DNA from 3 places in the Pseudomonas sp. FW305-3-2-15-C-LB1 genome. Region 3 is predicted to be linked to each of the others. Evidence: riboswitches for the same ligand, from Rfam matches in the RefSeq annotation. Region 3 holds a riboswitch; each other region holds the start of a gene.

What was found. Region 3 has a riboswitch for cobalamin ahead of cobW (cobalamin biosynthesis protein CobW). Riboswitches for the same ligand answer to the same signal wherever they lie in the genome.
Region 1: linked by a shared signal. The riboswitch ahead of cobO (cob(I)yrinic acid a,c-diamide adenosyltransferase) and the one ahead of cobW (cobalamin biosynthesis protein CobW) in region 3 are both predicted to bind cobalamin.
Region 2: linked by a shared signal. The riboswitch ahead of AC3WP7_RS03940 (ABC transporter substrate-binding protein) and the one ahead of cobW (cobalamin biosynthesis protein CobW) in region 3 are both predicted to bind cobalamin.

What each region holds. Positions count from the first base shown of each region.
Region 1 covers NZ_JBYSZX010000002.1:342,278-348,558, forward strand. The annotation lists gene bluB (5,6-dimethylbenzimidazole synthase) at 1-397, opposite strand, end outside; gene AC3WP7_RS05390 (cobyrinic acid a,c-diamide synthase CobB) at 394-1,701, opposite strand; gene cobO (cob(I)yrinic acid a,c-diamide adenosyltransferase) at 1,698-2,309, opposite strand; cobalamin riboswitch at 2,389-2,635, opposite strand; gene AC3WP7_RS05400 (C40 family peptidase) at 2,740-3,279, opposite strand; gene AC3WP7_RS05405 (C40 family peptidase) at 3,424-4,053, opposite strand; gene hda (DnaA regulatory inactivator Hda) at 4,263-4,967, opposite strand; gene AC3WP7_RS05415 (AI-2E family transporter) at 5,171-6,244, opposite strand; gene AC3WP7_RS05420 (DUF2066 domain-containing protein) at 6,277-6,281, opposite strand, start outside.
Region 2 covers NZ_JBYSZX010000002.1:8,287-14,567, forward strand. The annotation lists gene AC3WP7_RS03925 (protealysin inhibitor emfourin) at 43-348, opposite strand; gene AC3WP7_RS03930 (M4 family metallopeptidase) at 363-1,424, opposite strand; gene AC3WP7_RS03935 (DNA/RNA non-specific endonuclease) at 1,555-2,481, shown strand; cobalamin riboswitch at 2,518-2,712, shown strand; gene AC3WP7_RS03940 (ABC transporter substrate-binding protein) at 2,815-3,825, shown strand; gene AC3WP7_RS03945 (FecCD family ABC transporter permease) at 3,822-4,826, shown strand; gene AC3WP7_RS03950 (ABC transporter ATP-binding protein) at 4,823-5,587, shown strand; gene AC3WP7_RS03955 (GNAT family N-acetyltransferase) at 5,748-6,245, opposite strand; gene AC3WP7_RS03960 (hypothetical protein) at 6,242-6,281, opposite strand, start outside.
Region 3 covers NZ_JBYSZX010000012.1:52,405-58,685, forward strand. The annotation lists gene cobM (precorrin-4 C(11)-methyltransferase) at 88-834, opposite strand; gene AC3WP7_RS21535 (cobalamin biosynthesis protein) at 904-1,296, opposite strand; gene AC3WP7_RS21540 (CbtA family protein) at 1,293-1,994, opposite strand; gene AC3WP7_RS21545 (CbtB domain-containing protein) at 2,006-2,194, opposite strand; cobalamin riboswitch at 2,292-2,497, opposite strand; cobalamin riboswitch at 2,622-2,821, shown strand; gene cobW (cobalamin biosynthesis protein CobW) at 2,915-3,976, shown strand; gene cobN (cobaltochelatase subunit CobN) at 3,980-6,281, shown strand, end outside.

The DNA.
Region 1 (6,281 bases), on a different contig from region 3:
AAGACGCCATGTCCATTTCCGGCAGGGTGCGACGCCCGAAGATGTGCCGCTCGCGATCATCCATCAACGCCGCTACCAGCACTTCGGCACAGTCGTGAATGCCTTCGACCTTGAGCTTCATGAACTCATCGGAACGCTCGCCCAGGGCTTCGGCGGTGCGTACGCGTTCTTCTTCCACCACCTGTTGAATCTGCCCACGCAACTGGCGATCGCTGATGCGAATAAAGCGCCAGGGCTGCATCAGGCCGACGCTGGGCGCCTGGTGTGCGGCCTGGAGCAAGCGGTGGAGCAGCTCGGGGGCGACAGTGCCGCCGCTGAAGTGGCGCATGTCGCGGCGTTCGGCGATGGCGCGGTAGACGGCGTCGCGGTCGGCCTGGGGAAAAGCGTTGTCGCTCATAGTGCTGGATCGGGCGCGAACAATGCGGCCACCGCCTGGGGATTGGATGGGAAATAGAAGTGTACGTAGGACGCCGTCATCCGCCCCTGCCGATACACCGCCTCGGCACCGCGCCCGCCATTGGGGCTCAGGCCACGGGCAATCGGTTGCCATTCAGTGGTGGTCAGGGAGTGGTGATAGGTATGGCCACGCAGGGTGCCTTCCGGTAATTCGACGTTTTGCAGGGCCAAGGCCGCCAGTTTCTTTTGCATCACCGCGTCGCCCTGCAACAGGCCGAGCAGTTCAGCGCGGATGCCGTCGACATCGGTCAGCGAGTCCAGCAGGTAGAGCATGCCGCCGCATTCGGCAAGCAAGGGTTTGCCGACCGCGTGGTGAGCGCGAATGGCGTCGAGCATCGGGATGTTTTCCGACAGCGCCTGGTGGTGCAATTCCGGGTAACCGCCGGGCAGGTAGAGGCTGTCGGCATCAGGCAATTGGCGATCGTGAATCGGCGAGAAAAACGTCAGCTCAGCGCCCATTGCGCGCAGCAGGTCGAGACTCGCGCCGTAGGTAAAGGCGAAGGCCTCATCGCGGGCCACGGCAATGCGCACGCCCTTGAGCAACGGCTCAGCCTCGATCACTTGGGGCGCAGCGAACGTCACCGGCGGCGCCAAGGCGACTTCGCAACTGCTGCCCAACGCTTGGGCGGCGGCGTCCAGGCGTACATCGAGGTCATTCAGTTCGCTCGCTTGCACCAGGCCGAGGTGGCGACTGGGCAGTTCGATACCGGTCTCGCGTGACAATGCGCCATACCAGCGCAGGCCCTCGGTGAGGCTGCCTTCGAGCAGTTGCGCATGACGCAGGGTGCCGACACGGTTGGCCAATACACCGGCGAATGGCAGATCCGGCTGATAGCGCGCCAGGCCCAATGCCAACGCGCCGAAGGTCTGCGCCATGGCCGTGCCGTCGATCACCCCCAGCACCGGCACGCCGAAGTGTCGCGCCAGGTCGGCGCTGGAGGGTGTGCCGTCGAACAGGCCCATCACGCCTTCGATCAGGATCAGGTCTGCCTCCCCCGCCGCTTCCCACAGCAAACGACGACTTTCCTGCTCGCCCACCATCCACATATCCAACTGATACACCGGCGCACCGCTGGCGCGTTCGTGGATCATCGGGTCGAGAAAGTCCGGGCCGCATTTGAACACGCGCACCTTGCGCCCCAGGTTGCGGTGCAAACGGGCGAGCGCGGCGGTGACGGTGGTTTTGCCCTGGCCGGACGCCGGAGCGGCGATCAAAACGGCAGGGCAATGACGGGGCTGATTCAAAGTTCGACGCCCTTCTGTGCCTTGATACCGGCCTGGAACGCGTGCTTGAGCATGCCCATTTCGGTGACGGTGTCGCCCATTTCGATCAACTCGGGCTTGGCGCCACGGCCGGTGACCACCACGTGTTGCATCGGTGGACGGGCTTGCAGGTCGCTGAGGACCTGGTCCAGGTCGAGGTAGCCGTGCTTGAGCGCGATGTTCAGTTCGTCCAGCACCACCAGGCCGATGGAGGGGTCCTGCAGCAATTCGCGGGAGACTGCCCAGGCGGCCTCGGCGGCGGCGATGTCGCGCTGGCGGTCCTGGGTTTCCCAGGTGAAGCCTTCGCCCATTACATGGAAGCGCACTTGCTCGGGGAAGCGACGGAAGAACAATTCTTCTCCAGTGCTGTTGCGCCCCTTGATGAACTGCACCACACCGCACTGCATGCCGTGGCCCATGGCACGGGCCAACATGCCGAACGCGGAGCTGCTTTTACCTTTGCCGTTGCCGGTCAGCACCAGCAGCAGACCGCATTCGTTGGGGGAGTTGGCGATGCGCTCGTCGATCACGGCTTTTTTGCGCAGCATGCGCGCCAGGTGGCGTTCGTCGCGGTCGGGGGAATCGGTCATGGCAGCTCTCCGTTGGGGCTGGACAAAAACGGCGGGCAGGAAAAAAGAAAAGCAGACAGCCAAGCATCGCCCACCGTGATGCTGTTGGATGTTGCAGGCCGGTCTCCGGGCTCATGAGTGGCGTGCTGGCTGAAGGCAGGCCAACGCTGCGCCTTCCCATATCGCAGGCGATACAGTGGCAAAAGGCAGCGTCTTGACTCATTTACCGTTGCGGGGGCAGCGCCGGAATCGCGGCGGCACTGTGTAGAAGTGCGCTCACTCACCGGCTTCCCTGTTTCACTCTGTCGACCCGTGGGTCACAGAGCACCTGGAACAAGCGGCGAAGGGTAGTAGGTTGGGGGTGGAGCGTCAATTAAAGCAACTTGAAGTCGACACAAAACAACTGTGGGAGGGGGCTTGCCCCCTCCCACATTTCGATTCGAGTCTGGCGCTAAGGATTGCGTGCCAGGTTGCCCGGCAAAACGCGCTTGGCGCTCAAATAGGCATTCTGCCAATAGGCCTTGGACAACGTGTCCAGCTTCACCGTACCGCCGGTTTGTGGCGCATGCACAAAGCGCCCTTCACCCACGTAGATTCCGGCGTGGCTGACCTGGGAACCGCCACCGGTGGCGAAGAACAGCAGGTCGCCGGTCTGCAGGTTCTGCTCGCTGACGTCCTGCGCGCGCATTACGATCAACTCGCGGGTGGTACGCGGCAGGGAAATCCCGGCGGCATCGCGGAAGACAAACCCGATCAGGCCGCTGCAATCAAACCCGGAGTCCGGCGTGTTGCCGCCCCAACGGTAAGGCGTGCCGACCAGGCCCAGCGCGCGGAAGAGTACGTCTTCAGCTGCGGGCGAGAAATTCTGGGTGGAATAGTTGAACACCGGCTTGGGCTTCACCGCTACGGGAGCGGGCGGCGGTGTGCGGCTTGCGCAGGCGCTGAGGAGCGCGGCGCAAACAATGAGAATCAGGCGGGCCGAGGTCGACATGTGCAGAACAATCCTGGTCTGGATGCGGCTTTCGCTGCCGAACGCTGAAAACCAGAACGCGCAAGCAAAGCTCGCGCGAACGGATTACAACAATGTCCAGGGATTCTAGCGCTTACACGTCAAACTTCAAGTATCACTTTAAGTTTACTTGCTAGCGGTAACCGTCGTCGGGGCCATGGCGAGTGCGCGCTTGGCTTCGATGAAGGTTTTGCTCCAGTAGCTGTCACCCAGGTTATCGACCCGGACACCGCCACTGCGACGGCTGCTGGAGTGGATAAACTGGTTATCGCCCAGGTAGATACCGGCGTGGCTCACACGACCACGGCCTGCCGTACTGAAGAAAAGCAGATCGCCAGGCTTGAGGTTGTTGCGTGCGACCAACGGTGCATTCACGTTGATCATTTCGCGGGTGGAGCGCGGCAGATTCATGCCGGCCTCTTCACGAAACAGGTAGCCGATGAAACCGCTGCAGTCGAAACCGGCTTCAGAGGTACCACCGAAACGGTAACGGGTACCGATCAGGGACATGCCGCGTTCGAGGATGCTGTCGGCCAGGACTGGAAGCTGATAAGGCTTGTTGCCGGCGAAGTCGGCCAGTTCCTTTTCCGTTGCGACTTCTTCCTCATAAACAGAGGCAGATTGTGCAGCAACGAATTTTGCCTGATTTTGAACCTGTGGTTTCTGCTGATCGACCACCTGCTGAGGGTGGGAGGCGCAACCAAACAACAGGGTAACGAGTGCGAGGGGCACGAGGGGTGCGAAGCGATTTAGCATGGGCACGACCGTGGCTGATATGTAAAGAAGTCGAGACTATGCCTTCTATCACATCGATTTGCAAATTCAATCGTGCTCTATGTGACTTCGCGATTGGACTATGACATCTAAGCCGTAATTCCATTTATCGGTTCGAATGCGATGCCCAGCCGGCAGAAACGCAGGTTTTCTGGCGCCCGTAAAATGGCGAACCGCGTAAATTCAATGAGTTACCAGCCCAACGTTTCCTTGAGAAAAGGGATCGTCAATTTTCTTTGAGCCTGCAAGGACGCCTGATCGAGCTGCTCGAGCAAATCGAACAGCGCACTCATGCTGCGGGTGCCTCGAGTAAGGATAAAGTGCCCGACTTCGTCGGTGAGGTGCAGGCCGCGACGGGAGGCCCGCAATTGCAGGGCACGCAATTTGTCTTCGTCGGACAGCGGGCGCATCTGGAAGATCAGCGCCAGGGTCATGCGCGACTTGAGGTCGGCCAGCTTGATCGGCAACTCGCGTGGCGAAGTCGACGCGGCAATCAGCAGGCGCCGACCGCTGTCACGCAAGCGATTGAACAGGTGAAACAGCGCTTCTTCCCAATCCGCCTTGCCGGCGATCGCCTGCAAGTCATCCAGGCACACCAGTTCGTATTGCTCAAGGTGATCGAAGATGCCGATACCGCGATCCATCAACTCGGCCAACGGCAGGTACACCGCCGGTTCGCCCATCTGCTCGAACCGCAGGCACGCAGCCTGCAACAGGTGGGTACGCCCTACGCCGTGCTTGCCCCACAGATAGATCAGGCTTTCAGTCCACCCGGCGTCGGCTTCGCAGAGCCGCTCGACATAGCCGAGTGCAGCGGCATTGGCGCCTGGGTAGTAGTTGATGAAGGTGGCGTCGTCACGCAGACGCACACCCAAGGGCAGCTGAATCGGTTTCATGCTGACTGAACGGCTCCGAACGAACCGTTAGTGGCCTCTGTGTAAAGTTTGCAAAGTTTATACCCGTGACGCCGGGCGCACAATGCAACAGACCCCAAGCAAAATCAAAGGTTTGCGTTAACTTGTTGGATTTATGCAGATTGTTTGACGGACCGCCCCCAGAAAAGACAAACCCGGCCTTGACCGGGTTTGTGAAGATAGAGTTACAGGTCGGGATCTTCAACCCCCGTATAAGCATCCGAATCCTTGTATAGATCGTGCACATGGCGCACCAGCACCATGATCACCGCCGCCACCGGCAACGCCAGCAGGATGCCCGTGAAGCCAAACAACTCACCACCCGCCAGAATCGCAAAGATCACCGCCACCGGATGCAGACCAATCCGATCCCCGACCAACAACGGCGTGAGCACCATGCCTTCCAACGCCTGGCCGACCATGAAGACGGCCACGATCCCCAGCATCGGGTACAAGTCCCCGCCAAACTGGAACAAGCCCGCGACCAGCGCCGCGCCGATCCCAATCACAAACCCCATATAAGGCACGATTGCGGCAAGGCCGGCGATCAGGCCGATCAACAGACCCAGCTCCAGGCCGATAGCCATCAAGCCGGCCGCGTAGATGATCCCCAGGGCCAGCATCACCAGCAACTGCCCGCGCACGAAGGCGCCGAGCACCTCATGGCATTCCTCAGCCAGCGAAACAATGCGCTCCTCACGGTTGCGCGGCAGCAGGCTGCGGATCTTGGCCATCATGATGTCCCAGTCGCGCAGCAGGTAGAACGCCACCACCGGGATCAGCACCAGGTTGGTCAGCCAGCCGATCAACGCCAGGCTGGACGCCGTCGCCTGGCTGAGGATGACCCCGACAATATCGGTGGTCTGGCCCATATGTTCGCTGATGGCCGCCTTGACCTTGTCGAACTTCCAGAAACCATCCGCCAACCCCAACTTGGCCTGGGCCCACGGCATCGCCGTGTGCTGCAGCCAATCGAGCATCTGCGGCGCCAGCTCATACAAGCGGAACAACTGCTTGGCCAGCATCGGCACCAGCACCAGCACCAACGCCGTGATGATCAAGGTAAACAGGGCGAACACCGCCACCACGCCCCAGGTCCGCGACAACCCGGCTTTTTCCAGGCGATCCACCACCGGATCGAACAGGTAAGCCAGCAGCAACGCGACCAGGAATGGCGTCAGGATCGAATGCAGCAGGAACACAAAAACGCACAGCAGGACAAACCCGCCAAGCCACACCCAACGACGCGTATCCGCCATAAACCACTCCATCTATATAAAGAAGAAAACTGCTACC
Region 2 (6,281 bases), on a different contig from region 3:
TGACCTGTGGCTCACCACAGGCATGCGGTGGCCTGAAATTGTTTATGCACGAATATGCCGCCGCACACACTGCACCAACCCCTCCAGCGCCTGCGACTTCACTGGCGCGAGCACACAGACCGTGTGTTCGCGCTGGTCCTCCTTCACCGTCAGGGTGTAATGCACCTGGCCCGGGTTACCGGGCGCGGGTTCACTGCTTTGCGGCAGTTGAAAGAAGTCGCACGCCTCGACCAACTGCCGCAACTCCTGCTGGTCCTGCTCGGGCAGGCTGTCCAGCTCAACCGTACGCGGCTTGGCCAGGCCCGGAAAAAAAGCAGGCCCGCCGTTTTCCTTCAGCGAAATTTGCATGGTTGCTCCTCACGTCAGACTGAAATACCGACCGCCTTCCAGCCCTCCTTGACCGCCTTCTGCTCATCCTTGTTCGCGCCGTAGAGGCGACCGGCAACATCGTAGGTAATGCGTGCAAAGCGCAAAAACCCTGAGTTCGGCCGCAACCGCGCATCACGCAACGCGTCGTACCAGATGCGCCCGGCACGTTCCCAGGCAAACCCGCCGATTTTCGTCGCCACCTGGTAAAACGCATGGTTGGGAATACCGGAATTGATATGCACCCCGCCATTGTCCTCGTAGGTCTGCACAAAATCATCCATGTGCCCGGGCTGAGGGTCCTTGCCCAGCAGCTTGTCGTCAAACGCGGTGCCGGGGGCTTTCATCGAGCGCAGCGCGGTGCCTTTGATCTTCTTGGTAAACAACCCTTTGCCGATCAGCCAATCGGCGTCCTCGGCCTTTTGTTTCAACGAATATTGCTTGATCAACGAACCGAACACGTCCGACAGCGACTCGTTCAACGCGCCGGACTGATTGAAATACATCAGCTTGGCCTCATCCTCGGTCACACCGTGGGCCAGCTCATGGCCAATCACGTCGAGGGCGACCGTGAAGCGGTTGAACAGCTCGCCGTCCCCATCCCCGAACACCATCTGGGTCGAGTTCCAGAACGCATTGTTGTAGTTCTGGCCAAAGTGCACGGTAGCGTCCAGGGCCATGCCGGCATCGTCGATGGAGTTGCGGTCAAAGACCTGATCGAAAAAGTCGAAGGTGGCACCCAGCCCATCATAGGCCTCGTCCACCGCCGCGTCGCCACTGACGGGCTGGCCTTCGCCACGGATGAGTTTGCCCGGCAGGCTGTCGCTGCCCTCGGCGCTGTAGATCGAGCGTCGTTTGTCGGCGCCCATGGCCAGCGCCAGGTGCGCCGGGCCCTTGGCGGGCACCGCGACCATGCGCAGCGAGCGGAAGGTGCTGTCCTTGGCGCGGGTACGCAGCGCGACATCCCGTTGCGCTTTGTCACCGTTACGCGCGATCTGGTCGAGCATATAGGGCGGGATCAGGCAGAAAATCGGGTTACGGTAATGGCGATCACACATGGGCTGGCTCCTTGTTGGCGTGTGCTGAACGTCCGGATGACCGTTTGAGGATAGCCCCCAGGGGTTAGTGCGTATGATCAATTGTCATTAATCTATGTTGCAGTCGTGTTTATCCAAGGAGGACTGACCGATGCCCGCACGTAAAGCCAAAATCGACCTTGCCTACCGCCCCCGGCTTGCCGACCTGCGCCCATTGATCGCGCCGAGCCCCACGCTGCTGGAGGCACGCGCAGCGACACCCCGCGTCACGCCGGCCAAAGACTTGAAGGACCGGCGTGGCTACGCGGAGGACTTTCTCGGCAGCTTCGGGGTGCCCTGGCCCACGCTGGAAGAAGCGTTGGCGAGCGATGCCCAGAAGCGCCTGGACTACACGCACTTCTCCATAACGATGTCACGCGCCAAGCGCCTCGCGCTGTATGTGGGCGTCAACATCGACGGCGGCCAGCATGTGGACATCATCCGCAGCAACGACACCTGGGCCTACGATGGCCGCCTGCCGGTCGACGCCCAAGTCGGCGAAGCGCTCTACGCCGGCAATGGCCTGGACCGCGGCCACCTGGTGCGCCGCCAGGACCCCAATTGGGGCGACGTGGCGCAAACCGCCAACCTCGACACTTTCCACTTCACCAACTGCTCGCCGCAGATGAGCGGGTTCAACCAGAAGACCTGGCTGGAACTCGAAGACTACATCCTCGACAACACCCAACGCTGGAAAGCCCGGGCCACGGTGTTCAGCGGCCCGGTGTTCGCTGACGACGACCGCATTTACCGGGGCGTGCAGATCCCCAAGGCGTTCTGGAAGGTGGTCGCCTACCTGAGCGATGACGGCAAGCCTTCGGCCAGCGCCTACATGATCGATCAGAGCCGCGAACTGGGCCAATTGGAGCTAGTGTTCGGCCAGCTGCGCACCTACCAGCGCAGCGTGATCCAGATCGAGCGCCTGACCGGCATCCGCTTCGGCAACCTGGCCGACTACGACGGCTTCAGCAACGAAGAACGCGCCACCGGCACGCGCATCGAAGCGCTGATCCAGGGGCCCGAGGACATTCGTCTCTGACCGGGCACGCCGTGGGCTATGTCGCCCCGCCTTAATCAACTACCATACCGCGCCGGTTCCCAAACGGGACTAATAGGGAATCCGAGGCGCGGTACACCCGCGCCAACCGGAACTGCCCCCGCAACTGTAGATGCCGAGCCTGCTCCTCGATGCCACTGGACCTCGTCCGGGAAGGCTGGAGCCTGGCGACGACGCATCAGTCAGGAGACCTGCCGGCCCAAGCTCAATCACTAACCGGCGGGGTGTCCGGGAAGGACATTCTTGCCTGTCGCTCCCCCGGAGCCCGAGAGTGAATTTCCGAATGGCACGTACGCTTCACTCGGAGATCGCCCCATGCTGCCACGCGTTACCGCCCTGCTCACAGGCGTTGGCTTCTGTGCCCTGGCCCAAGCCGCGCCCACTCACTACCCGCTGACGGTGGAAAACTGCGGCAGCCAGATCACCTTTGCGCAAGCTCCCGCCCGCAGCGTGACCATCGGCCAGGCCGCCACCGAGATGCTGTATGCCCTGGGCGTGGCCGATAAAGTGGTCGGCACCTCGCTGTGGTTCAACAGTGTGTTGCCGCAGTACAAGGCACAGAACGATAAAATCGAGCGCCTGGCCAACAACGAACCGAGCTTCGAAGCCGTGATCGCCAAGCGCCCGCAACTGGTGGCCGCCGAGCTGGAATGGGTGGTCGGCGCGCAAGGCGTGGTCGGTACCCGCGAGCAGTTCCATGAACTGAAGATCCCCACCTACCTGCTGCCCTCCGACTGCGAAGGCAAGGACAACCTGGTGGGCGCCGACGGCACACGGCTGGAGCCGTTTCGCATCGAGACCATCTATAAAAGCATCCGCCAACTGGCGCAGATCTTCGACGTGCAGGAGCGCGGCCAGCAGCTGAACGACGAGCTCAAGGCGCGCCTGGCCAAATCCGTCGCCACCGTGCAGGGCAAAGGCCTCAAGCAGGCCAGCGCGCTGGTGTGGTTCTCCAGTGCCGAGATGGCCAGCGATCCATACGTGGCCGGCCACAAAGGCATCCCCGAATTCATGCTGCAAACCCTGGGCCTTTCCAACGTGGTGCAGTCCGATGAAGAGTGGCCCGCCGTGGGTTGGGAAACCATCGCCAAGGCCAACCCGACCTTCCTCGTCATCGCGCGCATGGACCGCCGCCGCTACCCGGCCGACGACCATGAAAAGAAACTCGCCTTCCTGCGCAGCGACCCGGTAACGCGCAACATGGACGCGGTGAAAAACAACCGCATCATCATCCTCGACGCCCTGGCGTTGCAGGCCAGCATCCGCATGTTCGACGGCCTTGAACAACTGGCCACGGCCATCGACGGCTACGACCTGCCAAAATGATGCGCACCCTGCTCGCCCTGGCCCTGCTCCTGGTTGCCGTCCTCGCCGGCGTGGCCATTGGTGAAACCGCCATCTCGCCACAGGTGGTGCTCCAGGTACTCGCCAACAAACTGTGGGGCGCCGGCTACGTGCTCGACCCCATCGATGAAGGCGTGGTGTGGAACTACCGCCTCACCCGCGCCCTGGTCGCCGCCGCCTGCGGTGCCGGGCTGGCCACCTGCGGGGTGATTTTGCAATCGCTGTTGCGCAACCCGCTGGCCGATCCCTACCTGCTGGGCATCAGCGCCGGCGCTTCGACCGGTGCGGTGCTGGTGGCGTTGATGGGTGTGGGCGGCGGCTTGGTGTCGTTGTCGGCGGGCGCGTTTATCGGCGCGATGGCGGCGTTTGCCCTGGTGATCCTGTTGGCGCGGGCCAGCGGTTCGGTCAGTGGCACCGGCCAGATCATCCTCGCCGGTATTGCCGGCTCGCAATTGTTCAATGCGCTCACCGCGTTCCTGATCACAAAGTCGGCCAGCTCCGAACAGGCGCGCGGCATCCTGTTCTGGCTGCTCGGCAATCTAAGCGGCGTGCGTTGGCCCTCGGTGTGGCTGGCGGTGCCGGTGGCGGTCGCCGGCCTGGCCGTGTGCCTGTGGCACCGCCGGGCGCTGGATGCGTTTACCTTTGGCAGCGACTCGGCGGCGTCACTCGGTATTCCGGTGCGCCGCGTGCAATTTGTGCTGGTGGGCTGCGCGGCGCTGGTGACGGCAGTGATGGTGTCGATTGTCGGCTCTATCGGCTTTGTCGGGCTGGTGATTCCCCATGCCGTGCGCCTGTTGCTTGGCACCGGGCATTCGCGGCTGTTGCCCGCCAGCGCCTTGGGTGGCGCGTTGTTCCTGATTGCGGCGGATGTGCTGTCGCGCACGCTGATCAAGGGCCAGGTGATTCCGGTCGGCGTGGTCACCGCACTGGTCGGTGCACCGGTGTTTGCGCTGATCCTGATCGGCCGGAGGAATGCGCGATGACCGTCCTCAGTTGCAGCGGGTTGGGCTTCAAGGTGCGCGAGGCCGAGTTGCTGCGTGATATTCATCTGGACGTGCAATTGGGCGAAACCCTCGGCATCGTCGGCCCGAATGGCTCCGGCAAATCCACCTTGCTCAAGCTGTTGGCCGGGCTACGTGCACCGGCGTCCGGCGACGTGCTGCTGGGCGGCCAGCGCCTGGGCACGCTGTCCCGCCGCGCCATCGCGCAGCAACTGGCCGTGGTGGAGCAACAGGCCGACACCGACGACGCCATCCGCGTATTCGACGCCGTGGCGCTGGGCCGTACGCCGTGGCTGTCGGCGCTGAGCCCGTGGTCCTTGGATGACGATGCGATCGTGCGCCAGGCCCTGCGCGACGTCGACGCCACCCACCTGAGCCACCGTGCCTGGCGCAGCCTCTCGGGCGGGGAACGCCAGCGCGTGCACATCGCCCGCGCATTGGCGCAACGGCCGCAGATTCTGTTGCTGGATGAGCCGACCAATCACCTGGATATCCAGCATCAGCTGGCGATCTTGAAGGGTGTGCAGGCGCTGCCCGTGACGACCTTGATTGCGCTGCATGACCTTAACCAGGCACTGACCTGTGACCGCCTGGCAGTGTTGGATCGCGGGCGGTTGGTGGCGCTGGGCAAACCGCTGCAAGTGCTGACGCCGCAGCGGTTGCACGAGACATTCGGCGTGCAGGCGCATTACCTGACGGACCCGTTTGATGGGGCGCAGATCCTGCGGCTGCGTTCCGCTTGATACTGGAATAGCGGTTTATCGTGGCGAACGGGCTTGCCCCGCGTTGGACTGCGAAGCAGCCCCAATAAGGCCGCTGCATTCCTCCAGGTCGAACTGGGGCGCAGGGTTTCAGGGCCGCTGCGCAGCCCAACGCGGGGCAAGCCCGCTCGCCACAACAGGCCTACAGGGACCGCTGCATATGCGTCGTCCGCCACAGCGGGTCTGCTTCCACATCCACCACCTCGAACCCCTGCCGAACCCAGAACTCAATCGCTCCCGGCAAAAATGGGTGGGTATGCAGGTACATCACCTCAACCCCATCCGCCTGCGCCAGCGCTTCCAGCGCGCGGTACAACTGCCTCGCCAGGCCAAAACGACGGAAGGCGGGAAGCACAAACAACCGCACCACCTCCACCGTCTTGCGGCCTTGGTAATTCAACTGCGGGAAACGCCCATCATAGGGTAGGTAGCCAATGGCAGCGACAATCTGCCCCTCAGCGCAAGCGATCAGAAATTGCCCATGGCCCTGCAGATAGACCGCCTCGAAACGCGCCAAGTCTGCCGGCATCCCCTCTGCATTGAGCTTGGGGAAAAGCTCGGAACGAGCTTGCAGCACGAACCTCAATACCTCAGGGATATCCGCCGTCGCGACCGCCTGAATGCTGAGCCTTGGGCTCATACAATGGCTATCTGCGTAATCCCCAACACCTGCGCC
Region 3 (6,281 bases):
TCATTGCGAAAGCTGGGCTGTCAGATTTTTTTTAATAAATTTACTCAATAAAATCAATATGTTGTAAATGTTTTGTGATGTTGAATATCAAGATCGATAAAGATGCGCATGCCCCGCCCGATACAACGATGACTCACTGAAACTGTCACTCGCCAACACCCGACCCACCACAATCAACGCCGTACGCCGAAACCCTTTGGTCGCCACTTTTGCAGCGATGTCACTGAGGGTTCCGACCGCCCAATCCTGATCGGGCCACGTCGCCCGGTGCACCACGGCAACCGGACAATCCGCGCCATAATGGGGCAGCAGTTCGGCGACGATCCTGTCCAGGTGGTTGACCCCCAGATGAATCGCCATGGTGGTGCCATGTCGCGCCAGGCTGTCGAAGTCCTCACCGGCCGGCATGCTGGTTTTATCCGCGTAGCGGGTCAGAATCACGCTCTGGGCAATGTCGGGCAGGGTCAGCTCGGTTTCCAGCAGGGCCGCGCAAGCGGCCACCGCCGTAACGCCAGGGATGATCTGGAACGGGATGCCCAGGTCGCGCAAATGGCGGATCTGCTCGCCGATCGCGCCATACAGGCTGGGGTCGCCGGAGTGCACGCGTGCCACATCCTGGCCCTTGGCATGGGCGGCCTTGATCAGGTCGATGATCTGTTCCAGGTGCAGTTCGGCGCTGTTGGTCACCGTTTCTGCCTGATGACCTTCCAGTACCGCCGCCGGCACCAGCGAGCCGGCATAGATGATCACCGGGCAACTGCGGATCAGCCGTTGGCCTTTGACGGTGATCAATTCCGGGTCGCCGGGGCCTGCGCCGATGAAGTAGACGGTCATGGGAAATCCTGATGAAAAACGGGCGAGCATGAAATCTGCTCATGATCGAAAGGGGCGATTATCGGGTTTTCAGTCGGCGCACGCCAATGCAAAGGTGGCCAGGGCGGTTTTCTGGCGGGTGATCAGCAGGTGCGCAGGGGCGTTGGCGAGCTGTTCGGCCAGGGCCAGGGCGGCGCTTTCGGCGATGCCGTAACAGCCGGTGTGGGCAAAAGCCACGTCCGATTTATGGCTCAGCCGGTCGGCATAAATCGCCAGTCGTTCAGCGTTGAAACACTGCAACGGCAGGTTCAGCCGCGCGGCCAAGGCCAGTAGCCCGGGTTCTTCCTGTTTGCGATCAAGACTGGCCAGCGCAGTGATACGGTGGCGCTCGATACCGCCCTCGACGAGGGCGGCGTCAAACAAGGCCAGCAGAGTGTGGACATCACAGCCCTCCCGGCAGCCCAGGCCGACGACCAGTTTCACGCCGAGTATCGATCGTCACGGTTGCGGCGGAACAGCCAGGCGCTGATCAGGCCGAGGGCCAGCCAGAACGCCACGTTGGTCAGCTGCGAAGCAATCTTGAACTGCGCTTCCAGTGCTTCCGGGGCCAGCATCGAATGCACTTGCGGTTGTGGCGCGCCGATCACGTGCGGCACCACCAGGATTGCCGCGCCCAGCGCCTTGAGCAGCCAGTTGCGACCGAACACGATCAGCGCGATACCGGCTGCAGTAGACGCGGCAGTACCGATCCACCAGATCTGCCGTTGTGCCAGGTCAGCGGCGGCGGTGCCCGGCAGCTCGGGCGGCAGGCCCAGGGTAGGCGCCAGTACAAAGGTCGCATAACCCGCCAGGCCCCAGAGCAGGCCTTGGGCGGTACGGGTTGGTGCACGCAGGGTGTACAGGCCGGCCAGCATCAGGGCGAAGCCAACGGCGACCACCAGGTTTCCACCCGTGGTGGACAGCACGCGCTGCCAGCCGTCTTCAGGCTCCCAGGCTTCGGCGTCATGGGTATGTGCAGTTGCGCCGTCGGCGTGTTCGTGCAGTTCAGTCGCTGCCGGGGCCTTTTCAAAGGTCTCCGCCTGCAGAATCAGCGGGGCGACCCAGAAACTTTGCAGCAAAGTCAGCAACAGGGCAGCCAGAAGGCCGGTGAAACCTGCGGTTTGCGCAATACGCTTGATCATGTCGGCAAGCCTCAGTGGCACGGGAACGCGGCGCTGTGGCGGGTATCGTGGGCAGCGTTGTGTACCGCCTCGATATGCGAGAAGCCGGCGAAATACACCAGGCACGCGCCGAGGATCGACGCACCGATGGCGGCGGTCAGGCGTTGGCCCAAGGTAGAGGTGCTGCTGGTGGCGTGCGAAGTGCTGCTGATGATCGACATGGCGCGTCCCTTTCAGGTGTCAGGGTGAAACGAGCGCATGAAAGCCCCGCGAGCCAGGCACGCAGGGCTTTGAACAGCGCCCGCCCACCGCGGGTTTGTTATCTGATTTTTTCGGGCCGGTCTCCGGGCTTGCGAGGGGCTCAATGCCTGAAAACGTCGCCTTCCCATGCCGACTGGCACAGTGGATATGACGTTTCGCTCGCTTACCGTTGCGGGGGCAGCACCGGACTGTCATGCGTGTGTGCATGAGTCACCGGTTTCCCGTTTCACCCTTTGCAGGGCACCCGAAACAAGATGTGTAGGAGAGCATGGGGGTGGGAGGGGAGTCAATTGGGGATGTGCGTTCTGGGGGCATGTCCGTTACCGCAGCAATGGATATGTACTCAAGCCAACCCAACCCCATCATTGACCATCCCCCAAGCACTGCGTAGCCTTGCACCCTCGAGGTTCTTCGGCCCAGGCCGAAGCTAAGAAGGGAACGCGGTCCAAGCCGCGGCTGCCCCCGCAACTGTAAAGGGTTCAGCTGACTGCCACGCCACTGCCGACAAGGCGGGAAGGCGCAGCCAGCGCCGGTCGCAAGACCCGCAAGCCCCAAGCCAGGAGACCTGCCTCGCAACCGATTTTCTACTTCAACCGGGCGGGGTGATCCGGTGACGAAATCCGCTGCTGCGCGCCGTCGCAGCGCCAATCGTCCCATATGCCCGCCCCCAAGGGCATCCGATGAAAACACTGGCCAAACTCCCCGTTACCATCGTCACCGGCTTCCTCGGCTCGGGTAAGACCACCTTGCTGCGCCACATGCTGGACAACGCCCAGGGCCGTCGCATCGCGGTGATCGTCAACGAATTCGGCGAGCTGGGCATCGACGGTGAAATCCTCAAGCAGTGCTCCATCGGTTGCACCGAAGAAGAGGCCAACGGCCGCGTCTACGAATTGGCCAATGGCTGCCTGTGCTGCACCGTGCAGGAAGAATTCTTCCCGGTGATGCGCGAATTGGTCGCCCGCCGCGGCGATCTCGACCATATCCTCATTGAAACTTCCGGCCTGGCATTGCCCAAGCCATTGGTGCAAGCCTTCCAGTGGCCGGAAATCCGCAGTGCCTGCACCGTGGATGCGGTGATCACCGTGGTCGACAGCCCAGCCGTCGCCGCCGGCACTTTCGCTGCCTTCCCGGACCAGGTGGACGCACAGCGCAAACTCGACCCGAACCTGGACCACGAATCGCCGTTGCACGAGTTGTTCGCCGATCAACTGGCGAGCGCCGACCTGGTGATCCTCAACAAGGCCGACCTGATCAATGCCGAAGACCTGGCTCGCGTGCGCCTGGAAGTCGCCGAGGAGCTGCCGCCGGCGGTGAAGATCGTCGAAGCCAGCAGTGGTCGCTTGCCCCTGGACGTATTGATCGGCCTGGGCGCCGGTTCCGAAGAGCACATCGACGGCCGCCACAGCCACCACGATCATCACCACGAAGGTGAAGACGACCACGACCACGATGCGTTTGACTCGATTTCCATCGACTTGCCGCAAGCCGATGAAGCACTGCTGCTCGATGCCCTGACGCAACTGGTGGTGCAACACGGCATCCTGCGCGTCAAAGGTTTCGCCGCCATCCCGAACAAACCGATGCGCCTGCTGATCCAGGGTGTGGGCACGCGGTTCGACAAACACTTCGACCGCGCCTGGGGCGCTGAAGAAGCGCGCACCACGCGCCTGGTGCTGATCGGCCAGGAACTGGACGCGGCGGGCCTCGAAGCGCAACTGCGCGCCGCCCTCAGCGTCTGACCCATGCACCTGCTCAGGACCCAGCCCGGTGGTTTCGTCTCGGACGACAATATTGCCGACCTTGGCCAAACCCCCGCTGACCTGGTGATCCTGTGCAGCGGCGATTCCAGCCTGGCGCTGCTGGCCGAAGCGGCCCAGCAATTGCCCGACGACTACCCGAGCCTGCGCCTGGCCAACCCGATGCAGGTGCAGAACCATGCCTCGGTCGACTTGTACGTCGATGAGGTGCTGCGCCACGCCAAGGTCATCCTGATTTCGCTGCATGGCGGTATCGGTTACTGGCGCTACGGCATCGAGCGTCTGGTGGAGTTGGCCGAGCGCGGTGTGCAGCTGATCCTGGTGCCGGGGGATGATCGCCCGGACCCGGAACTCAGCGGGCTGAGCACCGTCGGTGCCGAAGCGCGTGATCGGCTGTGGCACTTCCTGCGTCAGGGCGGCCTGGGCAATGCCCTGGATTTCTATCGTTGCCTGGCCAGCGCCTACCTGTGCCGCGACTATGCCTGGGCCGAGCCCCAAACCCTGCCACGCACGGCGATCTATCACCCGCACCACGCCAGCGCCCGCCTGAACCATTGGCAGGCAGACTGGAACGCCGACTGGCCGGTGGCGGCGGTGTTGTTCTACCGCTCCCATTTGCAGGCGGCCAATACCGGTTTTATCGATGTGTTCTGCCAGCGCCTGCACGCAGCGGGGCTTAACCCGTTGCCGATGGCGGTCGCCAGTTTGAAAGAGCCCGGCTGCCTGGCGGTGGTCGAAGACCTGCTGGATGAGGTCGGCGCGGCGGTGATCCTCAATACCACCGGCTTCGCCCAATCCAGCCCCGAAGCGCCGCATTTGCGCCCGTTTCGCCGCAATATCCCGGTGATCCAGGCCATTTGTGCCCAGGACAACCAGCCCGGCTGGGAGGCCAGCGAGCAGGGCCTCGGCCCCCGCGACCTGGCGATGCACATCGCGTTGCCGGAGCTGGATGGGCGCATCATCAGCCGGCCCATCAGCTTCAAGGACCTGGCCTGGCGCAGCGAACGCAGCCAGTCGGATGTGGTGTGCTACCGCGCTGCGCCGGAACGCATGGATTTTGTCGCCGAGCTGGCGCGGCGTTGGGTCGAGTTGGCGAGGGTGCCGAATGCGGAGAAACGCGTTGCGCTGATCCTCGCCAACTACCCGACCCGCGACGGTCGCATCGGCAACGGCGTGGGCCTGGATACACCGGCGGCGGCGCTGAACATCCTGCGTGCCTTGCAAGCCGAAGGCTATGCGCTGCCGGACGTATTGCCGGAGTGTGGCACGGCGTTGATCCACGAGTTGCTCGGCGGCGTCACCAACGACCTGCACAGCCTCGACCTGCGCCCTTGCCATCAAAGCCTGGGCCTGGACGAGTACGAGGCGATGTTCCAGTGCCTGCCCGAAGCCAATCGCCAGGCGGTGCTGGAGCGCTGGGGCGCGCCGCAGAACGATCCGATGTGTCGCGACGGTCGCCTGATGATCGCCGGCCTGCGCCTGGGCCTGACGTTTATCGGCGTCCAGCCGGCGCGGGGTTACCAGGTGGACGCCAGCGCCGTGTACCACGACCCGGACCTGGTGCCGCCCCACGCGTACCTGGCGTTCTACTTCTGGCTGCGCCACACCTACGGCGCCCACGGCGTGATCCATGTGGGCAAGCACGGCAACCTGGAGTGGCTGCCGGGCAAGGGCGTGGGCCTGTCGGAAAACTGCTGGCCCGATGCGTTGCTGGGGCCGCTGCCGAATATATATCCGTTTATTGTCAATGACCCGGGCGAGGGCGCCCAGGCCAAGCGGCGCACCCAGGCAGTCATCATCGACCACCTGATGCCGCCGCTGACCCGTGCCGAAACCTACGGCCCGCTGCGTAACCTGGAGCTGCTGGCGGACGAATATTACGAAGCGCAGTTGCTCGATCCGCGCCGCGCCCTGGAGCTGCAGAAGGACATTCTCAAGCTGGTGCGCGAAACCCGCATCGACCAGGAGCTTGAGCTGGAGAGCGACGCCGATGCCGCCGTGTGGTTGCCGCGCCTGGACACCTACCTGTGCGACTTGAAGGAATCGCAGATCCGCGACGGCCTGCATATTTTTGGCGAGTCACCCGAGGGTCGCCTGCGTATCGATACCTTGCTGGCACTGCTGCGCATCCCGCGTGGCGATGGCCGTGGCCCGCATTCGAGCTTGCTGCGCGTGCTGGCCAAGGCCTTCGAACTGGGCTTCGACCCGCTGGACTGCGCCCTGGCCGAACCCTGGACCGGACGCCGGCCGCTGGTGCTACAGAAGATCGACGGGCAGTTGTGGCGTA